DNA from 4 places in the Rhizobium sp. BK176 genome. Region 1 is predicted to be linked to each of the others. Evidence: predicted binding sites of a transcription regulator. Region 1 holds the regulator's gene; each other region holds the start of a gene.

Region 1 (3,209 bases):
CAATTACTAGACTGCATGCGGCGGAACTAGTCACCAAAATCGAGCAAGCGTTTCTTGCCTCGGATACGTCCGGGGCAACGGTGAAGGATTCTGCCTACACCAACGCTAATAAGGCGGAGACAGGGGCATGAACTGGACAGACGAGCGCGTTGAAAAACTGAAGAAGCTTTGGTCCGAAGGCCTGAGCGCCAGCCAGATTGCAGCACAACTTGGCGGTGTAAGCCGTAATGCCGTCATCGGCAAAGTCCACCGTTTGAGTTTGCCCGGCCGTGCCAAGGCCGGAGGCTCGACGACGACCGTCCGGACACCCAAGCGCACGACATCCGCACCGCGCGCTCCGAACTATGCATCTCGCGTCGCCACGCGCACCGTCACTCGCCAGCAGGGCGCGACGATGCTCAAGGAAGAAATCGAGATCGATGCGATCGAGGAAGTCCGTTATCGTCCGGCCGCAAACGTGGTCGTTCCGATTTCGCGTCGCCTGGGCCTGACGGAGCTGACCGAACGCACCTGCAAGTGGCCGGTCGGCGATCCGCTGAAGGACGACTTCCACTTCTGCGGCTGCGAGTCCCCGGACAACTCCCCATATTGCACGTACCATCAACGCATGGCCTATCAGCCGGTAAACGAGCGCCGTAAGGCCGCCAACCGGGTCGCTTGACCCGGAAGCCGGATAAGGACCAAAGAAAACGGGCCCTCGCGGGCCCGTTTTTCATTTGTGAAATTTTATGAAAGTCGCGCAGGCTTTCCGGGGAAAGCCTAGGCTTCCATTGAATATCCGGCGCCGCGAACGGTGCGGATGACGTCCTGCATGTTGGAGAAGTTCAGCGCCTTGCGCAGACGACCAACATGGACGTCGACGGTGCGTTCGTCGACATAGATGTCATGACCCCAGACGCCATCGAGCAATTGCGAGCGCGAGAAGACGCGGCCAGGGGACGCCATGAGGAATTCGAGGAGCCGGAACTCGGTCGGACCAAGGCGAACTTCGCGGCTCTTGCGATGAACGCGATGCGTCTCGCGGTCGAGCTCGATATCGCCGCACTTCAGGAGCGTGGAGAGCACTTCCGGTTTGGCGCGGCGAAGCATCGCCTTGACGCGAGCAACGAGCTCCGGCGTCGAAAACGGCTTGACGACGTAATCGTCGGCACCGGTGGAGAGGCCGCGAACGCGTTCGCTTTCCTCGCCGCGGGCCGTCAGCATGATGATCGGCAGGCGCTCGGTCTCCGGCCGCATACGCAGGCGGCGGCAGAGTTCGATGCCGGATACGCCAGGCAGCATCCAATCGAGGATCAGGATGTCCGGGGTCCGTTCCTGCAACCGGATCTCGGCCTCGTCGCCGCGCAGGATGGTATCGACCTCGAAACCTTCAGCCTCAAGGTTATAACGGAGAAGCACGCTCAGTGCTTCCTCGTCTTCAACGACTGCTACTTTTGGAATCATTCGTTTCGGTCTCCTGGGGGCGCGGTCGCGGAAGGATTATTCGGTGACAGCGCCGACGGTGTTGGCGGTATCGTCCTTCGGACGTTCGCCTTCCGGCTGAGCACCGGTGGCCATGTAGTAGATTGTCTCGGCAATGTTGGTGGCGTGGTCGCCGATACGCTCGATGTTCTTGGCGCAGAACAGAAGATGTGTGCAGCTGGTGATGTTGCGCGGATCTTCCATCATGTAGGTGAGCATCTCGCGGAACAGCGAGGTGTACATCGCGTCGATTTCCTCGTCGCGCTCACGGATCGACTTTGCCTTGTCGGCAGCGCGGCTCGTATAGACATCGAGGACTTCCTTGAGCTGGACGAGCGCCAGTTCGGAGAGGTGCTCAAGGCCGCGGGCAAGCTTGCGCGGGACGCCGGCGCTCTGCACGGCGATAACGCGCTTGGCGGTGTTCTTGCCAAGATCGCCGACGCGCTCAAGGTCAGCGGCGATGCGGATCGAACCCATGATCTCGCGAAGGTCGGCGGCCATGGGCTGGCGACGGGCGATGGTAACGATCGCCTTGTCACCAACCTCGCGTTCGGCGTGATCGAGGATCACGTCGTCGGAGATGACCTTCTGGGCCAGGGCCGTGTCGCCGTTGACAAGGGCGCGAACCGCATCCGAAACCATCTGCTCGGCCAGGCCGCCCATTTCCGAGATACGGCGCGTCAGAAACTTCAAATCATCGTCATACGCAGAAAAGATATGTGTCGATGCCATAGGGATCATCCTTGAATGTCGTGAGTGTTACCGTCGTCGGCGATCAACCGAAGCGACCCATGATGTAGTCCTGGGTGCGCGGGTCGTCCGGGTTGGTGAACATCTTGTCGGTGTCGTTCTCCTCGACGAGATTGCCGAGGTGGAACATGGCCGTGCGCTGCGAAACGCGGGCGGCCTGCTGCATCGAGTGCGTCACGATGACGATCGTGTAATTTTCGCGAAGCTCGTGGATCAATTCCTCGACCTTTGCCGTGGCGATCGGATCGAGAGCCGAGCATGGCTCGTCCATCAGGATCACTTCCGGGCTGACGGCAACGGCGCGGGCGATGCAGAGACGCTGCTGCTGACCACCGGAAAGGCCGGTGCCGGCTTCATGAACGCGATCTTTCACCTCGTTCCACAGACCGGCGCGCTGCAGGCTGACCTCGACGATCTGGTCCATGTCGGCCTTCGACTTGGCAAGACCATGGATGCGCGGGCCGTAGGCGACGTTCTCATAGATCGTCTTCGGGAACGGGTTCGGCTTCTGGAACACCATGCCGACGCGAGCGCGGAGCTCCACGACATCGATATCCGGATCGTAGATATCGTCACCATCGAGCGTGATCTTGCCGGTAACGCGGCAACCATCGATCGTGTCGTTCATCCGGTTCAGGCTGCGCAGGAAGGTGGACTTGCCGCAACCGGACGGGCCGATCAATGCTGTCACCGTGTTTTCGCGAATGTTCAGCTTCACATCGAAAAGCGCACGCTTTTCGCCGTAGTAAACCGAGACGTCCTGGCCGATCATCTTATAGGGAACGGTATTCATCTTCTGATCCAGCGCCTTCTCAACTGCTGCTTCCGTCAACATGTTCATAATGTCTACTCCGTTTACCAGCGGCGCTCAAAGCGACGACGCAAGAGAATGGCTCCGAAGTTCATGACGACCAGGAACAGGAGCAGGACGATGATGGCACCCGATGTGCGCTCGACGAAGGCACGCTCGGCTTCGTTGGCCCACATGTAGACCTGGA
Region 2 (3,209 bases), on a different contig from region 1:
TGCCTTGGCCGCATCGAAGCTGGTCGGGAACTCAGCGAGGCGCACGCCGTTCTCGATCGCCTCGTCGACATGGGCGAGCGTGGCGTCGTCGTGGCTGGCAACGGTGATACCGCGCTCGGCGCAGACCTTGGAAATGGCCGTGCGGTGCGGCGTGGAATTGCGCTCGGATTCGGACACGCGGCGATCAACGAACTTTGCGAACTCGGCGTCGGAGAGGCCGCGCTTCTTCTGATAGTAAAAGATGTACTGGTCCATCGTCTGGAACTGGCGCTGGCCGGGAGCGTGATCCATCAACGAGACCAGACGGACATAGGGATCGTTTTCGAAATCGGCGAAGTGCTGCAGCACGTTGTCGGCGGAGACTTCGCAGCGCAGGTGGATCAGGTGCTCGGCACGCAGGCGACCTTCCTCCTCGGCCTTCTGGATCGCATCGGCCATCTCGCGCATTTCACCATGCTCGAAGCCGCCGTCTTCATCAGCACCCATGCGCAGGCAATCGAAAACCGTTGTGATGCCCGAGGTGACGATCTGGGCGTCGTGCGCCTGGATTGCCGCCGTCTTGTGCCAGCGCAGGCCGGGGCGCGGCGAATAGTGACCCTCGAGATGGTCCGTATGCAGTTCGACGAGACCGGGGATCAGGTAGTCGCCCTCGAAGTCTTCGCCGATATGAGAGCTGCCCGTCGAGATATCGGCGATCTTGCCATCGCGGACGAGGACCGATCCGTTGACGATCTCGTCTTCGAGGACGATACGCGCATTGGAAAAGACGGTTTCTTTGCTCATGGATCAGGTCTTTCAGCTTTCAGCGCCGGCAAGCGGCCACCAGGAATGAACTTTGAACGGGGCGCCCCGCGCCTCCTCGACGAATACGGCCAGGCCGGAGATTGCCAGCGGCCGGCCCGTGAAGGCCGAAAATCGCTCGGCCAGGATTTCCTTCATCACGCCCGATCGCTCGGGTGGCACCTTGCCGGTCAGGGTCATGTGGAAACCGAAGTCATCCATGACGTAGGGATAGCCCCAGCGCAGCAGATTGGCCCTCTGGCTTTCCGTCAGCTCCTCCGGCTTGCGGCGCGCGACATCGGCCTCCGAGAGCGCGGCGCGGAACGGTTCGAAGGACTTTACCACCTTCGCAGCGAAATCCTGAAGCGGCGGATGCAGGAAACCGGGGATCAGCGCGAAAAAGCGGCCGAGCTGGCCGAGCACCAGTTCCGGAATCTCGAAAGCAGGCGTGCGAGCGGCAAAATCCTCGACGACCGGGATCAGGTCCTTCTCGGTCACGGAGGCCGCCAGGCTGAACGGCGCCTTGATGGTCGCGTGGAAGCCGTAACGCCGCGGATCGGCGGTCAGCTCGAACTGTTCGCCGGCCGGCATCTCCGGATATTCGGGAGCCGGATAAGTTTCGCCGGTGAAGGCATCGCGGCCAAGCCAGAGCGAAGCCGTGCCGTTCAAAGGATGATCCTTCGGCGGCGTGAAATAGAGTGCGTAGCGCAAGACGCGTATCCTGGGAAATCGTTCCGAAAGCGGGCCGCAGTCTGCCGCGATTTGCACGGCAACTGCAAGGCCGGTTTCCGGCTAAAAGATTTCCGTGACAGAATGATGATGGCCGAGGCCGATACTCACATTTAATGTGTCTTCGTTCCCATCAGCCGGTGACGCAGGGCGTTCGAAGCCATGTCGAACAGGAACACCACCATCAGGATCAGAAGAACCATGTAGGCGACGTTTTCCCAGTTTGCGTTGGTGCGCATCGATTCCCAGAGCTTGAGGCCGATACCGCCCGCGCCAACGGCGCCGATGATCGTCGCACCGCGGACGTTCGATTCCCACTGGTAAAGCGTCTGGCTGACAAAGACAGGAACGATCTGCGGGATGATGCCGTAGCGGTGCGTGAGCATCGTGGACGCACCTGTCGACTTGATGCCTTCGCGCGGCTTGTTGTCGATATTCTCGAGGCCTTCGGAATAGAGTTTGCCGAGCGTGCCGGTTTCCGTGAGGAAGATCGCGCCGGAGCCGGCGAGTGGACCGGGGCCGAAGGCGCGGGTCAGAAACAGCGCCCATATCAGCATGTCGACCGAACGCAGGAAGTCGAAGGAGCGCTTCAGGACCTGATTCAACAGCCTGTTCGGCGTGATGTTGCGCGCCGCCAGGAACGCGAGCGGGAAGGCTGCCAGCGCACCAAACAGGGTGCCGAGGAAGGCCATGACAATGGTCTGGAAAAGCTTTGTCCAGACATCGCCATGCTGCCAGGCGCTGTTGTGCCAGATATTGTCGAAAGCAAGCGACAGATTGGATTGACCGGGCTTCAGTTCCGGACCCGAAACGATCAGGCTCAGGACCTCGCCGGCCGGCTTGTCGAAGAACGGCGATTGAGTGTCGAAGACGAAATTCGCCCAGCCGAGGAAGCGCTTGCGGATCTTTACGCGGTCGGCGGAGATGCTGACGTCGCCGGCAAAGCCGAGATCGGCAAGAACGTTGTCGTCATAGACTGTCATCCAGCTCGGGACGGGGCCCACGACCTTCGGCGCACCGCTCGACAGTTCGACCGGGACAGCGATGCCGTGGGCCGTGACGACGGCTTCGGTCTTCGAAACCGTGACCGTGCGGCTCTCGCCACTCACCGAAACCGAGACGCTGCCATCCGGGTTGTTGACCACCCAATCGGGATGCGGGTTGTCGCCCAGCGGCGAGAAGCGCGGATACTTGACGGTGATGCCGGTATCGCCGATGCGGAATTCCGGCTGGACGTCGTAGCTTACCCACTGGCTGAGATAGAGGCCGACACGTTCCCAATGCGCTTCGGCCAGCAGCTTCGGCAAGTCGAAGAACCAGGTGGCGTAGACGCCATAAAGCAGCGTCGCGATGACGATCATCAGGCCGCCGAACCGCTGACGGAAGGAACGTTTGAAGTAGTCCGGATAGCGGAGTTCGATTTCATGCATCCGGTTGGCGTCGATCACCGTCATGGCGGACCTCAATGCTGCAGAAGGAAGGCATGCTCGCCGACGAGGCGGCGGCGCAGCCATGCGGAGAACTGGTCAACCGCGACAATGGTGATGAAGAGCAACAGAACCAGTGCCACGGTCTTGGCACCGAAACCGCGCGAGATGGAAAGCTTCAGCTCCTCGCCGATACCGCCGCCGCCGACGGCGCCGATGATGGTGGAGGCACGGACATTGACCTCCAGGCGAAGCAGCGCATAGGACATGAAA
Region 3 (3,209 bases), on a different contig from region 1:
ATCGGCCAGCAGATCGACGGAAACTGAGAATCCAACACTGAGCCACGAGCGCCGAACTGAAGTTCGGCGCTTTTTATTTGGGCTTAGACATCCGGTCGAATGAAGTCGCGGGTTTCGGCATCCATCACCCACAGTTCACCGGTCGAAATGTCGAACCATGCTCCATGAAGCGCGATCTCACCGGCCTCTTCCAAGGCCTTGATGTTCGGGAATGTCCTGAGATTCTCAATCGAATTGCGGATCGATACTCGCTCGAGTGCAGTTTGACGCTCGGCGGCAGTCATCACGTCGTTGGCGCCGATCTGTTCTGCCGCAGGCTTCACGAGCGACATCCAGCGTCCAATAAAGTCACCGGGAGAAAGAGGTTCAGCGCTCGGGTCCAGAGCCGCCCTAATGCCACCACAACGGCCGTGGCCCATGACGACGATATCTGTAACCTTCAGGGCCTGAACCGCAAATTCCAGCGCGGCAGACGTCGAGTGGAAATGCCCATCCGGCTCATAGGGCGGCACCATGTTGGCGACATTCCGGACGACGAAAAGTTCGCCCGGGCCGGCGTCGAAAATCAGTTCGGGCGCAGCACGGGAATCCGAGCAGGCTACCACAAGCGTACTGGGGTTCTGCCCGTGCTCCGCTAGTGTCCGATAGCGATCACGGGCGTCCGCATAACGCCCGTTCATAAAGTTGCGATAACCGTCTAGAAGGGTGCTTGGAAAATGCTGCATGATCTTCGATTACAGCCTGCGCAATACAAGATCAATATCGCACCGCACGATAGCCGCTAGCCCTTGCGCCTTTGGGCCGGATGCAGCAGGCGCCTCATCTGAACCATTGCCATCGGCGTTGTCAGGCTCGAGGAGTCGCTCGCAAGCGTCAGTTCATCGCTGCCCCGCTTCACAGCGCGAGCAAGCACCTCATAGACGCTTGCCGTTGCAAGCTGGAGCGCCTTTTCGTCCTCCATGCCGGAGAGAAGCCGCGATAGAAACAGGGCCGCAAGGAGATCGCCAAGACCATTCGGCGGCTTGTCGATAAGGCGATGTTCCGCCAACAGCGCGTGGCGCCCCGAAAGATAGAGGTTCCCCGTGCCGCCTGCCATCATCGGCACGGCTGACGTTACCAGCATGCGAGACGGCCCCAGCGACAGCGCGGCATCCATGATCGCCGTATTGTCATCCAGCGAGGCGCCAACGAGCCAAGCAAGCTCATAGCGATTGGGCGTCGCAAGCGACGCGAGGGGTATCAGATGATCCCTGATCGCCTCCGCCGTTGCCTGCGGCACATAGAGCCCACCCAGGTCCCCCATCACCGGATCGCAGACATAAAACAATTCAGGCTTTCGTTCGCGCAAAGCAGTCACGAGCCGGGCAACCGAGCGTGCCTGCGCCGCATTGCCGAAATAGCCCGAAAGAACGGCCTTCACTTCGCCGATCCACGGCGCGCGGATGAGATCCTCAATCGCCGCGTCAAAATCTGCTTCGGTAAATGTCAGCCGCGTTGACCGACCATGGCCGGGATGCCAGGGGAGCACGATCGTCGGCAGCGCCCAGACCTGGTGGCCGAGGGTCTCCAGCGCAAAGACCGCCGCGCGATTTCCGACAGAACCACGCACAACATGGCTGGAGATGACGATGACAGTTCCTGCAGCACTTTCCGACATGATGCTCCACTCAGCTTTCGACACCCGTTGATCCCCTTTTTGCTGCTTCACTGTCAACCGCTCTTCATAGAGACATGAAAACGTCGGCTCGGGAAATTTCCACATATCTACGACGAAGCAAAATCTTTCGAAAATTTGCGTTGCGGTGGCCAAAAACGCATGAAAGCTGCCTCAGAAAGCGCTCATTTAGAGATTCTTTCGTCAAATCTTCTGCTACTTTGCGCCAAATCGAGGAGATGAGGGAGTATCTGCGATGGCTGGTCGAAACAATCCGAAACGAGAAAAACAGCTTGAAAGCGCGACCAAAATCGCGGCTGCAACCGGGGAAACCTATCTCGATCCTGATATCCTCTTTGGGCGTGCCAGCGGCGATGACCTGGAGCAATACACACCGGAGATGTTGGCGCTTTCCGCCGTTCATTCGGCCAAGGAACTGGCTGCCTGGGGCAGCAACTCGGCACGTATCACCATCGATACGATTGCCGACGTGGAGCCGGGCGGTGTTGCGGTATCCATTCTCTCGGTGACCGACCGCAACATGCCGTTCCTGTATGAATCGGTGATGGGCGAGGTTACCAGCAGCTATCGCGACCTTTACATGGCCGTGCATCCGATCCTGGTGATGGAGCCCGGCAAGGCTCCCGAACTTTACTCCGCTGATCTCCCGAGCGAGCCGGCCAATCGCGTCAGTCACATCCAGCTACATCTTGCGCCCCTGACAGCGGCCCAGGCCGCTGAGCTTGTCAAGCGAGTGAAAACGGTGGTCGAGCAAGTGCGGGTAACGGTATCCGACTGGAGACCCATGCTGGATAAGCTTGGAACGGTGATCGATGAGCTTTCCGCCTACAATGCCAGCCGGCGGAAGACTGAACGGGACGAAGCGCTTGCCTTCCTGACCTGGCTCCGCGACGCAAATTTCACCTTCCTCGGCATGCGGGAGTATGTCTACTCCGGCAAGGGCGCGAGCGCGAAGGTCGAACGCGACAAGGGCACGGGTCTTGGCATCCTGTCGAACCCCGACGTTCTCGTTCTGCGCACCGGCAAGGATGCGGTGACGACGACCCCGGAAATCCTGGCATTCCTGGATGGCCCGGACTTCCTGATCGTGACCAAGGCCAATGTGAAGTCGATCGTCCATCGCCGCGCCTACATGGACTATGTGGGGGTCAAGCGCTTCGACGCCGACGGCAATGTGACGGGCGAACTGCGTATTGTCGGTCTGTTCACCTCGACTGCCTACACGTCGCTTGCAAGCGATATCCCGCTGCTCCGCTCCAAGATCGAGCGAGTGAAGGAACATTTCGGCTTCGACCCAATGAGCCACTCGGGCCGTATGCTCGATAACACGCTGGAATCTTATCCGCGCGACGACCTCTTCCAGATCGACACACCGCTTCTGGCCGGCTTCGCCGAGCAGATCAACGATCTTGCCGATCGGCCGCGTGTCCGAGTCCTGCCGCGCATAGACCATTTCGACCGATTTGTATCGGTGATCGTTTACGTCCCACGCGAAGAGTATGACTCGATCGTGCGTGAGAAGATCGGGACCTAT
Region 4 (3,209 bases), on a different contig from region 1:
GACCATCGGCACTGCCAGGATGACGCCGATCTGATGATCGTTGAACTCGTGCAGCGCGAGCCACATCGGGAAGAACGGCAAGGCAACGCCATTAACAAGCAAAGGCGCACAGTAAGACAAGGCACTGAGAAGCCGAAAGCGCGGTGGCGCGCCCTCACTTGCCGGAGGATTTTGAGCGGGAATCATGATGGACCTGCAGGAAACTGAACGCTGCCTAGCACGTCAACCTAAGGGCGACTATGGCAAGAACTTGCCCATCGAAAACGTTTTAGAAAATAAATAGGGCCTGTCGCAAAGACACAACGGGCTAAATTCATACTGTGAATTGCGGGAGCAAAGGCCGCGACTAGGCAGCCTGCGGCGCGACTTCCTTTTCGCGGTGACCGATAGCCATCGGGATTGGCTGTATTCCGCTCATTGAACGCCACTCGATCAATTCGAAGGTGCCATCCTGATGTTCGGCAATCGCCGTGCAGCTTTCGACCCAGTCGCCAGTATTGATATAGCGGATGCCATCCATGTCCTCCATCACGGCATGATGGATGTGACCGCAGATCACCCCGTCTGCGCCATGCTTGCGGGCTTCGTCGGCGACGACGCGCTGGAACTCGCCTATGAAATTGACAGCGTGCTTGACCTGCAGCTTGGCCCACGCCGAAAACGACCAGTAGGGCATACCCATCTTGCGGCGGATCGCTGCCAGGCCGATGTTGATCATGATCGCCATGTCGTAAGCCCAGTCGCCGAGATAGGCGAGAAGGCGCGCATTGCGGACGACGACGTCGAACTCGTCGCCATGCAGGACCAGGTATTTCTTGCCGTCGGCCGTTTCGTGCATCATCCGCTCGGCAACCTCGATGCCGCCGAAATGGGTGCCTGGAAAGTCACGGAGGAATTCGTCGTGATTGCCCGGGATATAGATAACCCGCGTGCCTTTGCGCGCTTTGCGCAGCAGCTTCTGCACAACGTCGTTGCAATCCTGCGGCCAGTACCAGCTTCGCTTCAGCCGCCAACCATCGACGATATCGCCGACAAGAAAGATCGTGTCCGCGTCGTGATGCTTGAGAAAATCCAACAGGAAGTCCACCTTCGCGGCCTTGGAGCCGAGATGCACATCGGAAATGAAAAGCGTACGGAAGTGCCGCGTATCCATGTTGTCCCTCACAAGCATCCTGCTCGTGTCCCATCGTTCACCTGCCTCTCCAAAACCAGAGTCGTGTTTCAGGAAGATGACACGCCGCTTTCCCGGTTGATTTTCCCGGCTCCTGTCGACCTGCGCGGATGCCAGGAGAGATTCGCGTTGTTTTCGCATTTAGATGGAAATTCCGACTGTTCCGCCATGCCGATTGATGTATTGAAAACACTTCAAGACAGCATGCGGCAGCCCGGAGGCGATGATGGATCATCACGAAAAGTCCAAGACGGAAAAGAATTTGGTAGGTGGAAGCCTCGATGAGCAGGCGCTCTATTTCCATCGCTATCCGCGTCCGGGCAAGCTCGAGATTCAAGCGATCAAGCCGCTCGGCAACCAGCGCGACCTGGCATTGGCTTATTCCCCCGGTGTTGCAGCACCCTGTCTCGCAATCCGCGACAATCCGGAGACGGCCGCCGACTACACGTCGCGCGCCAATCTCGTAGCGGTCATATCCAACGGCACCGCCGTTCTCGGGCTCGGCAATATCGGCCCACTCGCCTCAAAGCCTGTCATGGAAGGCAAGGCCGTCCTCTTTAAGAAATTCGCCAACATTGACGTCTTCGACATCGAAGTCGAGGCATCGAGCGTTGATCATATGGTCTCGACCGTCGCTTCGCTCGAGCCGACCTTCGGCGGCATTAATCTCGAGGATATCAAGGCGCCGGAATGTTTCGAGATCGAGCGCCGCCTTCGCGAGACCATGAAGATCCCGGTTTTCCACGATGACCAGCACGGCACTGCCATCATCGTCGCCGCGGCGATCCTCAATGGCCTCGAACTGGCGAACAAGAAAATCGACGAGGTCAAGATCGTCGCCTCCGGCGCAGGTGCTGCCGCCCTTGCCTGCCTTAATCTGCTCGTCACGCTGGGCGCCAGGCGCGAAAATATCTGGGTCCACGACATCGAAGGTCTGGTCTACGAGGGCCGCACCGAACTGATGGACGAATGGAAGAGCGTTTACGCCCAGAAAAGCGACACCCGCACGCTTGCCGAGAACATCGGTGGGGCCGATGTTTTCCTTGGCCTTTCCGCAGCCGGCGTGCTGAAGCCGGAACTGCTGGCGCAAATGGCCGAAAACCCACTGATCATGGCGCTCGCCAATCCGACCCCGGAGATCATGCCCGATCTCGCCCGGGCAGCGCGTCCCGATGCGATGATCTGCACTGGTCGTTCCGATTTCCCGAACCAGGTGAACAACGTTCTCTGCTTCCCCTATATCTTCCGCGGTGCGTTGGATTGCGGCGCAGTCACGATCAACGAAGAAATGAAGATGGCCGCCGTGCGCGCCATCGCGGCCCTTGCGCGCGAGGAACCATCCGACGTCGCCGCCCGGGCGTATTCGGGCGAAACTCCTGTCTTTGGCCCCAACTACCTGATCCCCTCGCCCTTCGACCCGCGCCTGATCCTGCGCATCGCCCCGGCGGTCGCAAAGGCCGCGGCCGAAAGCGGCGTCGCGTTGCGTCCGATCGCAGATTTCGACGCCTACCTCGACCAGCTTAACCGCTTCGTCTTCCGTTCGGGCTTCATCATGAAGCCGATCTTTGCCGCCGCGAAGAATGCCGAGCGCAAGCGGGTAATCTTCTCCGAAGGCGAAGACGAGCGCGTCCTGCGCGCCGCGCAGGTTCTGCTTGAGGAAGGCATTGCCGAGCCAATCCTGATCGGCCGCCCATCGGTCATCGAAACACGCCTGCAGCGCTACGGCCTGCGCATCCGGCCGCTTTCGGATTTCGCCGTCATCAACCCGGAAGACGACCCGCGCTTCCGCGAGTATGTCGATCTCTACTTCTCGCTGGTCGGACGCCGTGGGGTCATTCCGGAGGCCGCGCGCACGATCGTTCGTACGAACACAACTGTGATCGGTGCACTGGCGCTGAAGCGGGGCGAAGCGGATGCACTGATCTGCGGCCTCGAAGGCCGCTATGAAAAGCATCTCCGCGATGTCCGTCAGATCATCGGCAAGAGGCACGACGTCTGCGATTTCTCCGCCCTCAGCCTCCTGATTTCCCAGCGCGGC

Evidence for each region. Region 1 encodes PhoB, which activates phosphate uptake and scavenging genes when phosphate is short. Its sites were predicted from a motif close to TGTCATNNANCTGTCAT; they were not measured.
Region 2: the regulator PhoB is predicted to act here: its motif matches at 1,586-1,602, upstream of FHT76_RS23750 (DUF1045 domain-containing protein).
Region 3: the regulator PhoB is predicted to act here: its motif matches at 1,709-1,725, upstream of FHT76_RS13185 (NAD-glutamate dehydrogenase).
Region 4: the regulator PhoB is predicted to act here: its motif matches at 1,219-1,235, upstream of FHT76_RS29765 (UDP-2,3-diacylglucosamine diphosphatase).

The regions. Positions count from the first base shown of each region.
Region 1 is NZ_JANUBV010000004.1:247,104-250,312, reverse strand. It holds gene FHT76_RS16620 (GcrA family cell cycle regulator) at 128-661, shown strand; gene phoB (phosphate regulon transcriptional regulator PhoB) at 760-1,443, opposite strand; gene phoU (phosphate signaling complex protein PhoU) at 1,480-2,193, opposite strand; gene pstB (phosphate ABC transporter ATP-binding protein PstB) at 2,237-3,052, opposite strand; gene pstA (phosphate ABC transporter permease PstA) at 3,067-3,209, opposite strand, start outside.
Region 2 is NZ_JANUBV010000008.1:271,940-275,148, reverse strand. It holds gene FHT76_RS23755 (alpha-D-ribose 1-methylphosphonate 5-triphosphate diphosphatase) at 1-783, opposite strand, end outside; gene FHT76_RS23750 (DUF1045 domain-containing protein) at 796-1,491, opposite strand; gene phnE (phosphonate ABC transporter, permease protein PhnE) at 1,623-2,963, opposite strand; gene phnE (phosphonate ABC transporter, permease protein PhnE) at 2,972-3,209, opposite strand, start outside.
Region 3 is NZ_JANUBV010000003.1:89,528-92,736, reverse strand. It holds gene FHT76_RS13200 (lytic transglycosylase domain-containing protein) at 1-27, shown strand, start outside; gene FHT76_RS13195 (carbonic anhydrase) at 84-725, opposite strand; gene pdxY (pyridoxal kinase PdxY) at 782-1,657, opposite strand; gene FHT76_RS13185 (NAD-glutamate dehydrogenase) at 1,911-3,209, shown strand, end outside.
Region 4 is NZ_JANUBV010000014.1:68,340-71,548, reverse strand. It holds gene FHT76_RS29770 (MFS transporter) at 1-186, opposite strand, end outside; gene FHT76_RS29765 (UDP-2,3-diacylglucosamine diphosphatase) at 347-1,171, opposite strand; gene FHT76_RS29760 (NADP-dependent malic enzyme) at 1,398-3,209, shown strand, end outside.